Regions from separate parts of the Granulicatella sp. genome, predicted to be linked through region 3. Evidence: predicted binding sites of a transcription regulator. Region 3 holds the regulator's gene; each other region holds the start of a gene.
What was found. The regulator Rex, encoded in region 3, represses fermentation and respiration genes when NADH is low (regulators of the CRP and FNR family bind a similar motif). The targets are predictions, from matches to a motif close to TTGTGAANTANTTCACAA.
Positions count from the first base shown of each region.

Region 1: ACO5V7_RS02595 (glycerol dehydrogenase) is a predicted target of Rex. The motif match lies at 2,678-2,695, and genes of this name have one in related genera.
Region 2: adhE (bifunctional acetaldehyde-CoA/alcohol dehydrogenase) is a predicted target of Rex. The motif match lies at 2,553-2,570, and genes of this name have one in related genera.

Region 1 is NZ_DBHISP010000003.1:46,488-51,335, reverse strand. It holds gene secA (preprotein translocase subunit SecA) at 1-1,573, opposite strand, end outside; gene hpf (ribosome hibernation-promoting factor, HPF/YfiA family) at 1,763-2,305, opposite strand; gene ACO5V7_RS02595 (glycerol dehydrogenase) at 2,717-3,811, shown strand; gene ACO5V7_RS02590 (SHIRT domain-containing protein) at 4,272-4,848, opposite strand, start outside.
Region 2 is NZ_DBHISP010000001.1:158,618-163,465, reverse strand. It holds gene ACO5V7_RS00750 (GNAT family N-acetyltransferase) at 1-34, shown strand, start outside; gene ACO5V7_RS00745 (HesB/YadR/YfhF family protein) at 105-404, shown strand; gene tgt (tRNA guanosine(34) transglycosylase Tgt) at 516-1,661, shown strand; gene yajC (preprotein translocase subunit YajC) at 1,730-2,047, shown strand; gene ACO5V7_RS00730 (post-transcriptional regulator) at 2,051-2,326, shown strand; gene adhE (bifunctional acetaldehyde-CoA/alcohol dehydrogenase) at 2,590-4,848, shown strand, end outside.
Region 3 is NZ_DBHISP010000014.1:24,078-28,925, reverse strand. It holds gene groL (chaperonin GroEL) at 1-1,399, opposite strand, end outside; gene ACO5V7_RS07380 (co-chaperone GroES) at 1,414-1,683, opposite strand; gene ACO5V7_RS07375 (hypothetical protein) at 1,835-2,098, shown strand; gene ACO5V7_RS07370 (DUF1310 family protein) at 2,173-2,562, opposite strand; gene ACO5V7_RS07365 (redox-sensing transcriptional repressor Rex) at 2,688-3,317, opposite strand; gene ACO5V7_RS07360 (ABC-F family ATP-binding cassette domain-containing protein) at 3,575-4,848, shown strand, end outside.

The DNA.
Region 1 (4,848 bases), on a different contig from region 3:
GTCCACGTAATTGGTTATCAATACGACGGCTTTCGTGACGTTCTGTACCGATTACACAAAGTCCACCTAGTTCTTTTACACCTTTACCAAGCTTAATGTCAGTACCACGTCCGGCCATGTTTGTTGCAATCGTAACCGCACCACGTTGACCAGCTGACATGATAATTTCTGCTTCTTTAAAGTGGTTTTTCGCATTTAGGACTTCGTGAGGAATTCCTTCTGCGCGAAGTAAGTTCGAAATCAATTCACTTGTTTCAACCGCAACAGTCCCCACAAGGATAGGTTGTCCAACTTCATGACGTTGTTTAATGTCTTTAACAACCGCTCTAAATTTACTACGTAGAGATGGATAAATTAAGTCTTGTCCGTCAATACGCTGAATTGGTCGGTTTGTTGGAATCGCAATAACGTTCATGTTGTAGATTTCTCTGAATTCTTCTTCTTCCGTTTTAGCAGTTCCTGTCATTCCTGACAATTTACGATACATACGGAAGTAATTTTGGTAAGTGATTGTTGCCATTGTCTTAGATTCGTTTTCAACTTCAACGCCTTCTTTAGCTTCAATCGCTTGGTGAAGGCCATCTGAGTAACGACGCCCTTCCATGATACGTCCCGTAAATCCATCAACGATTTTAACTTTACCTTCATCCACCACATAGTCGATGTCGCGTAACATAATGTAGTTCGCACGTAAAGCTTGGTCAATATGATGAACAAGCGCTGAGTTATCGACATCATAAAGGTTTGGTAATCGGAATGTTTGTTCCGCTTTATTAATCCCTTCGTCTGTTAATGAGATTGTTTTAGAAGTTAAGTCGATTGTGTAGTCTTCTTCCTCTTTCAACCCTTTAACAAACATATCTGCACGTTGATATAACACAGTTGATTTTTCAGCTTGTCCTGAAATAATTAATGGTGTACGCGCTTCGTCAATTAAGATTGAGTCTGTCTCATCGACAACTGCGTAGTTTAATGAACGTTGTACCATTTGGGATTTATAAACCACCATGTTATCACGTAGATAGTCAAATCCTAGTTCACTGTTTGTACTATATGTGATATCTGCAGCATAAGCGGCACGTTTTTCTTCTGAGGACATGCCTGTTAAGTTCAATCCTACAGTTAATCCTAAGAAATTATATAATTCACCCATCTCACGAGCGTCACGACTTGCTAAATATTCGTTAACAGTAACAACATGGACACCTTCACCAGATAGTGCATTTAAATATACTGGCATTGTCGCTGTTAAAGTTTTCCCTTCCCCAGTACGCATCTCTGCAATGTTCCCATCATGAAGTGTGATTCCACCCATGATTTGAACTTTATATGGGAATAATCCAAGAACACGTTTTGCCCCTTCACGAACAAGCGCAAAAGCTTCAGGAATAAGAGCATCTAAAGTTTCCCCTTTAGCATATCTCTCCTTAAATTCTTCAGTTTTCACTGGAAAATCAGCATCTTCTAATGCAGCCATTTGAGATTCTAACGCAATTACTTTGTCCGCTAATTTCCCTAAACGGCGTAATTCGCGCTTATCATTTTCAACTAACTGTCTCAAAAAATTTGCCATTTAATTAACTCCTTTTTTATCCTCATCCATCGTCCTTATCTTGAAGTATGTAGATGGTGAATATTTTAAAACTCATAAAGTCCTACAAATTGGTACCTATACCTATTGCATCTTGTTTATTTTACCATTGTTTAGCTAATTAAGAAAGCAAAAAAAGGTGACTTTTTTCAAAGTCACCTGATTTTTTTATTAATTTGTTTCAATCAAACCATATTTTCCATCTTTACGACGGTAAACAATGTTTGTTTCGTTCGTTTCAGCATCTTGATAGATAAAGAAATTATGTCCCAACATATTCATTTGTAGTACAGCTTCTTCACTATCCATTGGTTTTAAATCAATTCGTTTCGTACGAACGATTTCTAATCCTGTTTCCTCTTCTTCTGGAGCTTCTGGAAGCGTTGGTAACACAATATCGAATCCTTTTTCACGAGATTTACGATTGATTTTTGTTTTATGCTTACGAACTTGTCTTTCCAGTTTGTCTACTACTAAGTCAATGCTTCCATATAAATCAATTGAAGTTTCCTCAGCGCGTAGAACTAAATAAGGAAGTGGAATTGTTACCTCAACTTTTGCAGTCTTTTCAGTGTAGACTTTCAAGTTAACGTATGCAGTCGCATTAGCTACGTCAGTAAAATACTTTTCAAGTTTGCTAATTTTCTTTTCTGCGTATTGACGAATCGCTTCTGTGACCTCAATATTTTCTCCACGGATATTATATTTAAACATAATACTCTCCCCTTTCATCTGGAAAACCAGATTTGAAGAAATATCCTAAGGACCACTCTTAGGAATTGCTTCGTTTGATTTCTATAGTTTTATTATAAAGCATGAATAGGGCTTTTACAACCGTTTTCAACAATTCTTTCATTAAGAATTGTTAAGGAAAAACAGTCTTTTTGAGGACTTTTCTTAGGATATATTTTGTTTTCATTAGATGAAAAATCATAAAGAATTGAAAATTAGAATCATTCCCAACAAGAATCGCCTATCCCAAAATTCTCCTCATCCCCAGTAATGATTTTCCCCTTTCTAGAAAGTCTCAGATTCCTAGTTAAAACTACACAGAATCTCCATTGACAGAAATCGTTCTCAACGATATAGTGAAATTGTAAACAAAAAAATGAAGGAGTTATACTTATGGAAAAAGTATTTGCTAGTCCGTCTCGTTATGTTCAAGGGAAAGATGTTCTTAAAACTGGTCTTTCTCACGTGTTGGCTCTAGGGGATCGACATCTCCTTCTTTGCGACCCTATCGTTTATGATTTAGTCGGTAAAGAACTGGAAGAAAACCTCGTGAAAGAAGGCGCATTTGTTCATCGTGAAATCTTCCATGGTGAAGCCACCAATGATGAAGTGCGCCGCGTTGCTGAAGTCGTGAAGGAACATCAATTGAATGTTGTCATCGGCTTAGGCGGTGGTAAATCTATCGATACAGCCAAAGCGATTGCGGATGATTCAAATTGTCCGGTAGCGATTTTACCAACAATTGCTTCAACGGATGCTCCAACTTCTGCCCTCTCTGTTATTTATTCAGCAGAAGGCATGTTTAAACGCTATCGTTTCTACAAGAAAAATCCAGAATTAGTATTAGTCGATACAAAAGTCATTGCCAATGCTCCAGTTCGTTTATTAATCTCAGGAATTGCTGATGCGCTTGCTACTTGGGTTGAGGCTCGTGCAGTCATTGAAGCACAAGGAGGCACAATGGTCGGTCAAATGTCAACGATTGCGGCAGCAGCTATCGCTCGCGTCTGCGAAAGTACTTTATTCGAAAATGGTCTACAAGCTGTAGCTGCGGCAAATGCAAAAGTAGTTACTCCAGCTTTAGAAGCCGTTATCGAAGCCAACACACTACTCAGCGGTATCGGTTTTGAATCTGCTGGTCTAGCAGCTGCTCATGCCATCCATAACGGATTCACTGCAATTCATGGAGATATTCATTCTCTTACTCACGGTGAAAAAGTCGCTTATGGTACATTAACACAACTATTATTAGAAAATCGTCCAAAAGAAGAACTCGATAAATACATCACTTTCTACAAAGCACTCGGCTTACCAACAACGCTGAAAGAAGTGAAATTGGATTCTGTGCCATATGAAGACTTACTCAAGATTGGATCTCTTGCAACACAAGAAGGCGAAACCATCCACCAAATGGTTGTTGACTATACTGCCGAAGATGTCGCAAATGCTCTCCTCGCTCTTGACCAATATGTCACTACAAGATTCTAAAAATGACTAGGTAGAATCCAACAGCCCAAGCAGAAATCTGCTTGGACTGTTTTATCGATCGGTTTTGTATCATGTATGATACGTATCATGCATGATACACTTTTTTATCTAAATAATGTCAGAGATTCTACTTCTTCAACTCCTGTTTCCATTAATGCTTTTGCGGCAAGGTGGATTGTTGCGCCGGTTGTATAAACATCATCTATTAATCTGACTATTTTGATACAATGACACTTTTCATTTGAATTCTGATACTTTTATAATCAATCTAACTCTACAATACTTTCATTCTAATAAGTACTAGGTTTAAGAAAAGCTCCACTCTGTATCTTAAAGTTAGTGTCACATCCTATTTACTTCATAAAAAAGGAATTAAGCAACAAACCATCGCTTAATTCCCTTCATATTCATTTTATAAAAAATATGATACTGTCTACCAAATCTATTTGAATATAAGATTTTATTCCTTTTTCTTTAATTTAACGATTGCCATACCAGATAACATCAAAGCACTCCCTACTCCTATTAACGAAGATGCTGTCCCCGTATTAGGCAACTCTTCATCTTTAGGTGGATTATTAACCGTCGTTTCTTGAGACAGTTCCTCTGTTGTTTCCTGTGTCGTGCTCTCCTGCGTAGTTGATGCTGTTCTCTTCTCAAAAGTCCATTCTCCAATAAAACTTACATCTGCTTTATTGATTATTTTTGTTTCTTCATCATAACCTTGGAACGTCCACACACCATCTAATACTGGATCCTCAATTTTCGTTTCACTTGGATGGATTGCCTGTACTTTATCTGTCGTAACATATTTATTCATGTCTTTTGGCAATAAAGTATTAACCGAATCTGGTAGAGACTTACCAGGTGTCCCACTCTTGAACTCATAAGACACACTATATTCGTTTGCCTTATATTTCCATTGACCGACAAACGTAACATCCGTTTCATCAAACACTATTGAATTAAAAGTATAGCCTAAAAAGCTCCAAATTCCATCATCACTCTCCACTTTATCCTCATACACCGGCTTAGCC
Region 2 (4,848 bases), on a different contig from region 3:
CTGTGTTTCTTTCATGTATACAGGTAATCAGTGAGCAAACTTTGCTAACTTTTTATAGTTTTATGTTAGAATGAGAGTGTAAATTAAAGGAAAGAGTGGATACAATGCAACTAACAATTGATAAAAAAGCACAAGCATGGTTTGAAGAAGAAATGGGTGTATCTAAAGAACGTGGTGTTCGTTTCCTGGGTAAAGTATATGGTTGCAGTCCGATTCATGAAGGCTTCTCTTTAGCTGTTGAAGTGGATGCTCCAAGTAATCCTTATGTGAGCGTTGAAGAAAATGGTATTACTTACTTTGTTGAAACTGGAGATGAATGGTTTTTCCAAGGACATAATTTAGAAGTAAGCTTTGATGAGAAATTGAAAGAGCCAAGCTACAATTATACAAAAATTGCCGATTAAGGTTGGTAGTAGAAAGGGAGTCATTAAGCACGTGACTCCCGTTTTTATTGGACATTTTTGCCTATGTAGAGTACAGTTAGATAGTTATGAAATGAAGAAAGGATTTATGTAATGACAGAACCTGCAGTAAAATATAGATTGATTAAAACAGAAAAACATACAGGCGCTCGTCTTGGAGAAATCATTACACCTCACGGTACTTTCCCAACACCGATGTTTATGCCGGTCGGAACACTAGCCACCGTGAAATCAATGTCTCCAGAAGAATTAGATGAAATGGGCGCTAATATCATTTTGAGTAACACCTATCATTTATGGTTACGTCCTGGTGCGGATATTGTAGATGAGGCTGGTAAACTCCATAACTTCATGAATTGGAAGAAAGGAATTCTAACTGATTCAGGTGGTTTCCAAGTATTTTCGTTAAGTGATATGCGTCGTATTGAAGAAGAAGGGGTTCATTTTAGAAATCATTTAAATGGATCTAAATTGTTCTTATCGCCTGAAATTTCAATTGATGTTCAAAATAAATTAGGTGCGGACATTATTATGAGTTTCGACGAATGTCCTGATTTTCATCATACACATGATTATGTGAAAGATTCGATTGCTCGTACCACTCGTTGGGCAGAGCGTGGATTAAAGGCGCATAAGTCACCAGACACGCAAGCATTATTTGGTATCTTACAAGGTGCAGGCTATAAAGATTTACGTATTGCTCATGCTAAAGACATGATTTCTCTTGATTTCCCAGGATATTCTATTGGAGGATTATCTGTTGGTGAAACAAAGCAAGAGATGAATGAAGTGTTGGATTACTTAACCCCACTGATTCCTTCTAATAAACCTCGCTATTTAATGGGAGTAGGTTCACCCGACTCATTAATCGATGGTGTAATTCGTGGAGTAGATATGTTTGACTGCGTATTACCAACACGTATTGCGCGTAACGGTACATGTATGACTAGTAGCGGACGTCTTGTAGTCAAAAATGCGAAATATGAACGTGATTTCCGTCCTTTAGATGAGAAATGTAATTGTTACACATGCCGTAACTATACACGTGCTTATATTCGTCATTTATTTAAAACAGATGAAACATTCGGATTACGCTTAACCAGTTATCATAACTTGTACTTCTTATTAAACTTAATGAAACAAGTTCGACAAGCGATTATGGATGATAACTTATTAGAGTTTAGAGAAGCGTTCTTTGAAGAGTATGGATTTAATAAAGAAAATGCTAGAAATTTCTAATGCTTATAGAAAAATCCGGTCATTTTTGTTAAAGTAAGACTATATATTTTAAGAAATGAGGAAAGATTATGGATCAAACAACATTATTAATTTTATACGTAGTAGTAGCGGGTGGAGCGTTCTGGTTCTTTGGACGTAAACAACGTCAAAGAGTTAAAGAGATGCAGAAAAGAATGGATGCCATTAAACCAGGTGATAGCGTTGTTACCATCGGAGGTTTACATGGTGTCATTGAAAATGTGAATAGTGAAAATCAAACGGTTGAATTAAACTGTGAAGGTGTTATTTTAGTATTCGAAAAACGCGCTATTCATCATGTCATCCCTACTGCAGCTCCAACAAATCTTGAAGTTCGTACGGAAGAAGTAGCAACTGAAGAAGAGTAGTCTATGAACAAGGAAAGTTTAAAAGATAGACATAAAACATGGTTCCATTATAAGGTAATGGAATTTAATGAACTTGGATATAAGACCATTTCAAAGGAAGATCTTTCCCATTATTTTGTGGACTATAAATGGAAGAAAAAAATTCCTGAAAATCTTTTTGAACAAATTTTTCAAATCAATCAGCTAAGTATTAATGAGTATTTTGATTTTGAGTCACTAGAGGCGCAAACAAATAAAGAAATAACATTAGAAGATATCAATCTTAGTGAATTGTTTTAAAGAAAGAAGCTGGCAAAAATGTCGGCTTCTTTCTTTTATAATTAAATGTAATGGTTTGCAAAATATTTTAGAGATAGTATTGATATTTTCGGAATTATAGATAGAATAAAAGTATAAGTTAGGACATTAAATTGAAAGGGAGATGAAAACAAATGAATATGTTTTCAAAAGAAAAATTTTTCTATGAAAACTATTTACAAACAATGTGAAATAGTGTACGATATAAATGTGATAAAATTAACAAGCACTGGGGGAAATCACAAGTGAGTGAAGAAAAAAACAACCAAGTACAACAAGAAATCGACTTATTAGTTGAGAAAGGATTAAAAGCTTTAGATGAATTTCGCTTGTTAAATCAAGAACAAGTGGACTACATTGTAGCCAAAGCATCAGTAGCTGCGTTAGACCAACACGGTGTATTAGCACAACATGCAATCGAAGAAACAGGGCGTGGAGTTTTCGAAGATAAAGCTACGAAAAACTTATTTGCCTGTGAACACGTGGTGCACAACATGCGCCACACTAAAACAGTTGGCGTTATTTCAGATGATGACGTAACTGGATTGACTTTAATTGCTGAACCTGTAGGGGTTATTTGTGGGATTACACCTACAACAAACCCAACTTCAACTGCAATTTTCAAAGCGTTAATCGCATTAAAAACACGGAACCCAATCGTGTTTGCATTCCATCCATCAGCTCAACAAAGTTCAGCACATGCAGCTCAAATCGTTCGCGATGCAGCAGTTGCAGCAGGAGCTCCTGAAAACTGTGTTCAATGGATCGAACATCCATCAATTGAAGCAACAAACGCTTTAATGAACCACGATGGTATTGCTACAATCTTAGCAACAGGTGGTAATGCAATGGTTAAAGCTGCGTACTCTTGCGGAAAACCAGCTCTTGGGGTTGGTGCAGGGAACGTTCCAGCTTATGTTGAAAAATCTGCTAACATTCGTCAAGCAGCTCACGATATCGTAATGAGTAAATCATTCGATAATGGTATGGTGTGTGCTTCTGAACAAGCAGCAATCATTGATAAAGAAATTTACGATGACTTTGTTGAAGAATTAAAGAGCTACCATACTTACTTCGTAAATAAAAAAGAAAAAGCATTATTAGAAGAATTCTGCTTCGGCGTGAAAGCAAACAGCAAAAACTGTGCTGGTGCTAAACTAAATGCGAACATCGTTGGTAAACCAGCTGCATGGATTGCTGAACAAGCAGGTTTCTCAGTTCCAGAAGGAACAAACATTCTTGCTGCAGAATGTAAAGAAGTTGGCGAAAAAGAGCCTTTAACTCGCGAAAAACTTTCTCCCGTCATTGCAGTACTTAAATCAGAATCACGTGAAGACGGTGTTGAAAAAGCACGTCAAATGGTTGAATTCCATGGTTTAGGACACTCAGCAGCAATTCATACTGAAGATGCTGAATTAGCTAAAGAATTTGGTCGCGTTGTTCGTGCAATTCGTGTCATTTGGAATGCTCCTTCTACTTTTGGTGGTATCGGGGATGTTTATAATGCATTTATCCCATCATTAACACTTGGTTGCGGTTCTTATGGACGTAATTCAGTTGGGGATAACGTAAGTGTTGTAAATCTATTAAATATCAAAAAAGTAGGGAGACGTAGAAATAACATGCAATGGTTTAAAGTTCCATCAAAAATCTATTTCGAACGCGATTCAATTCAATACTTACAAAAAATGAAAAATGTAAGCCGTGTAATGATTGTTACTGACCAAGCAATGGTTAAATTAGGATTCTTACAACGTGTTATTGAACAATTAGAATTACGTCCAAACAAAGTAATTTATGAAGTATTCTCAGATGTAGAACCAGATCCAGACATCACAACAGTAAACCGTGGTGCAGAAATCATGAAGAGCTTCGAGCCAGATACAATCGTCGCTCTTGGTGGTGGTTCTGTAATGGATGCTGCGAAAGTAATGTGGATGTTCTATGAACAACCACAAGTGGACTTCCGTGACTTAGTACAAAAATTCATGGATATCCGTAAACGTGCATTTAAATTCCCAGAATTAGGGGAACGTGCTAAATACGTTGGTATCCCAACTACATCTGGTACAGGTTCTGAAGTTACACCATTCGCGGTAATTTCAGATAAAGCAAACAACCGTAAATATCCATTAGCTGACTACTCACTAACACCAACAATTGCGATTGTTGACCCTGCATTAGTGATGACAGTTCCAGACTTTGTAACAGCTGATACTGGTATGGACGTATTAACTCACGCAATTGAAGCGTACACTTCAACACTTGCAAATGACTATACAGATGGTTTAGCGTTGCAAGCAATCAAATTAGTATTTGAAAATTTAGTAAGTAGTGTGAAAAATGCCGATTTCGTATCACGCGAAAAAATGCATAACGCTTCTACAATGGCTGGTATGGCATTTGCCAATGCGTTCTTAGGTATGAGCCACTCAATGGCGCATAAGATTGGTGGATTCTTCCACACAGTTCACGGACGTACAAATGCGATTTTATTACCATAC
Region 3 (4,848 bases):
TCAAACGAGCAACAATGACCGAACCTTCAAGGCCCGCATTTTCTGCGATTTGACGTAATGGTTCTTCTAATGAACGAGATACGATTTTCGCACCTGTAGCTAGGTCACCTTCTAATTCAAGAGCGTCAACTACTTTTTGAACGTTCACAAGAGCTGTTCCTCCACCTGAAACGATACCTTCTTCAACCGCTGCGCGAGTAGCATTTAGCGCATCTTCGATGCGAAGTTTTTTCTCTTTTAATTCTGTTTCAGTAGCGGCTCCGACTTTAATCACGGCAACCCCACCTGATAATTTAGCAAGACGTTCATGTAATTTTTCACGGTCGAAATCACTTGTTGTATCTTGTGCTTGTGCGCGAATTAAAGCAACACGGTTCGCGATTAACTCTTTAGAACCTGCACCTTCCACGATTGTAGTACTGTCTTTAGAAACCACCACTTTACCTGCTGTCCCTAATTGCGCTAATGTTGCATCTTTTAATTCTAAGCCAAGGTCTTCTGTAATGACTTGGGCACCTGTTAACACAGCGATATCTTCTAACATCGCTTTACGACGGTCACCGAAACCTGGAGCTTTTACAGCTACCACGTTAAATGTTCCACGTAATTTGTTTAATACTAATGTTGGTAAAGCTTCACCATCCACGTCATCCGCGATAATTAATAACGCACGTCCTTGTTGAACGATTTGTTCTAATAATGGAATAACTTCTTGGATGTTTGAGACTTTCTTATCTGTGATTAAGATAAATGGATTATCTAAAGTCGCAATCATCTTGTCGTTATCAGTTACCATGTATTGTGATAAGTAACCACGGTCAAATTGCATTCCTTCTACAACATCTAATTCTGTTTCAATCCCTTTCGATTCTTCGATTGTGATAACGCCGTCGTTCCCCACTTTTTCCATAGCTTCAGCGATTAATTCACCGACTTCAGCTGAACCTGAAGAAATAGCCGCCACTTGTGCGATGGCTTCTTTTGATTCAACAGGACGAGAAATGCGGTGTAATTCTTCAACCGCTGCTTTTGTCGCAAGTTCAATCCCTCGACGGATGCCAACTGGGTTTGCGCCAGCCGTTACGTTTTTCAATCCTTCACGAACGATGGCTTGTGTTAAAACAGTCGCTGTTGTTGTACCGTCACCGGCAATATCATTTGTTTTTGAAGCCACTTCAGCTACGAGTTTTGCACCCATGTTTTCGAAGTGATCTTCTAATTCGATTTCTTTGGCGATTGTGACCCCATCATTTGTAATGAGTGGAGATCCGAATGCTTTTTCTAATACGACATTACGTCCTTTTGGTCCTAATGTTACTTTTACTGTGTTTGCTAAAACGTCCACACCACGAAGCATGGCACTTCTTGCGTCTTCTGCAAATTTAATATCTTTCACCATAATTGTATCCCCCTTTATTCAACAATTGCGATAATATCTTTTTCTTTCACGATGATATATTCTTGACCATCTAATTTTACTTCTGTTCCTGAATATTTTTCGAACACGACTTTATCGCCAACCGACACTTGACGGTCTTCAGAAGCAGTGAATTCGCTTGTTGCGATTACTTTTGCAAATTGTAATTTTTCTTGAGCAGTAGTTGGTAGAAATAATCCACCAGCCGTTTTCTCTTCTTGCTCCACCATTTGAATAACAACTCTATCTTTTAAAGGCTTTAACATATAAAATCCTCCTTACTCTTTTTTAGCACTCGAAAACAATGAGTGCTAACTCATAGTTTTATAATACTCATTTGGTCAGGAAAAATCAAGAATAAATACTTGCTTATTTTTCCAGAATTATGTAAGATTTTAACAAGAAAGGATGAACGCTATGCCTAGAAAAATTTTCTTTAGAAAGCTCTATTTTGAAATTGCACTAGCCATCTTCTTTATCTTTCTAGCAACTTCTCATTATCCTGGAAACGGATTTGACTTTATCACATTATTCTGCTGTCTATTTGCAACAACAAACATCGTAACAAGTATCAATATGCTTCGAACTTACAATGAATTAAAGAAACTTGCTAATATCATGGATAATTTCCAAACGGATGATGATTCTCTAGACGATAAAGATCCAGAAGAAAAGCACTAATCACTGCATCAATGCAATCGATTAGTGCTTTTTATGTTTTTTAAATCTTATTTTAGATAAAAAGCTCTTATTTCTTATGGCCTATTTTTTATCAAGTCTGAGACTTCCTTTGAATATCCCGTTGAAGAATGTTTGAACTGACCTGTATCCAAGCTTTTAGTCAGACTAAAACTCACGCTTAATTTCTTATTGGAGTTTAAGTATATTTTAAAGTGAATTCCTCCCATAGGGTTATGCTGAATAGACTCAACATCAATTTCATAGGACTGAATAACTCCGCCTTCTTCCAACGCTTTTTTATCTAAGTCTTTTAATTGATTTTCAATAGATTCTCTCACCTGCGTACTTTGAACTAAAGTGACCATTTCATGCTTCTTCACTAGATTCAACGTTACAAATCCGCCGATGATTAACGCTATTACTGCAACGACCCCTAGCATTCCACTACTGAATTTCTTCATCATTTTCTTCAGCCCCCTAATGCATTTAAAGGTTCTACTTGTTTTGTATAGTATATCATGAATTTTTGCATTTCTGAATACTCTTATTTTATACAAAAAAGGCACCCTTTACGGATGCCTTTCAAAAATTATTTTTGATTGTCGAGGAAATAGATTAGAGTTTGAAGCTCGTTTGTTAAGTCAACGTTTTGAACTCGAACGTTTTCTGGAGCGTTTAATCGAATTGGTGTGAAGTTTAAAATGCCTCGAACATTTGCTTCTACAATACGATCGGCTGTATCTTGCGCTACATCTTGAGGAACGGTTAGAATCGCTACTTGAATTTGTTGAACTTTTAATTGCTCAATCATTTCATCCATGCTATAGACTGGAACTCCTGTTTGAATCGTTCCGACGATATCAGGGTTCACATCGAATGCTGCACTGATGCGAACATTGTTGCTTTGGTGGAAATTGTAGTTTAGTAACGCTTGTCCTAATTTACCAACGCCGACTAAAGCTACATTTGTTAAGCGATCTTGGTTTAATGTATGACTGAAGAATTCCAATAAGTATTCTACATCATATCCATATCCACGTTTTCCTAAAGCTCCAAAATAAGAAAAATCACGACGAATCGTTGCGCTATCTACTTTTACAGCTTCACTTAACTCTGTTGACGAAATACGACGTTTTCCTGCATCATGCAAGAAACGTAAATAACGATGATAAATGGCCAAACGTTTTGCGGTTGCACGTGGCACTTCGATTTCTTTCATTTCTTTATACTCTTTCATATCTAAGACTCCTTTTCTTTTACATCCATGCGTATTCTATCACAACGATATGAATTTTCACAAATACTTTGTTTGCTCCTCACTTACTCCTATATAATTTGCTTATATACAGCAAGGCTTGTACTTTTTTATTCACAACCTCTTAATTGTGAATGTGAACGCAAACTCGAACGCATTTCAATATTGTCCACCTCTTTTTTATGATAAAATGAGATGAATACTCACTGAAAGGACCTATCATGATACTACTACAAGGACAAGGACTCGCTCGAACTTTTGCAGATGAAGTCCTATTTGAAAATATTACGATTCATATTCAAGAAAATTCGCGGATTGCCATCGTTGGGCGTAATGGTACTGGAAAATCAACGCTCTTAAAAATGTTGGCGGGTATCGAAGAACCTTCAATGGGAAGTGTCTCAAAGAAAAAAGACCTATCCATCGGTTACTTAGACCAATATGCGGCCATCGATTCAACGAAAACCGTCTGGGAAGAGATGATTCATCTCTTCGAAGACGTAGAAACTTTGAAGAAACAAGCGCAAAAAGCAGCTGAGCAACTCGGTGACCCTGACCTTCTAGGAGACCCTACGGCATACGAACTCGCCTTAAAACGCTATGACCAACTACAAGAAGAACTGAACCAAAAGAACGCGTATGGATACGAATCTGAAATCCGTACTGTCCTTCATGGATTCCGTTTCTATCCAGAAGACTACGACCAACCGATTCAATCGCTCTCTGGAGGGCAACGTACTCGGTTAGCTTTAGCTCGGATTTTATTAGAGAAACACGATTTACTGATTTTAGACGAACCGACGAACCACCTGGATATTGAAACCTTAACATGGTTAGAGGATTATTTACGCTCTTCCAATTGCGCTCTTGTGATCGTATCCCACGACCAATATTTCTTAGACCGTGTATGTAATGAGGTTTACGAAATCAGCCATAAAGCCTGTGAATATTACAAGGGAAACTACTCACACTACTTAGAAGAACGCGAACAACGCTATTTACTCAAGCAAAAAGCCTACGAAAAGCAACAACAAGAAATTCACGACTTAGAAGAATTCATCGCAAAAAACTTGGTGCGCGCCTCAACCACAAAACGCGCGCAATCCCGTCGTAAAAAATTAGAGAAAATGGAACGATTGGAGAAACCAAAAGGCGATCAGCGCTCTGCTCGATTTGAATTTACCGTGGAACGCGAATCCGGAAACCAAGTATTACAAGTAAACGATGCTTATATCGGTTACGACCACGAAGCCTTGAGCGGTCCGATTTCCTTCCAACTTCGCAAGCGTGAAGCCATTGCTATTGTGGGGCCAAATGGAATTGGGAAATCAACTCTCTTGAAGTCGATTACAGGTGAACTTCCTTTAATCAAAGGATCGATTGACTTAGGAGCTGGCGTCCAAGTTGGTTACTATGACCAAAACTTGGCTGGCCTTTCCTCGAATCAAACGGTTCTAGAGGAACTTTGGTCTCGTCATTCAACTATGCCCGAAAA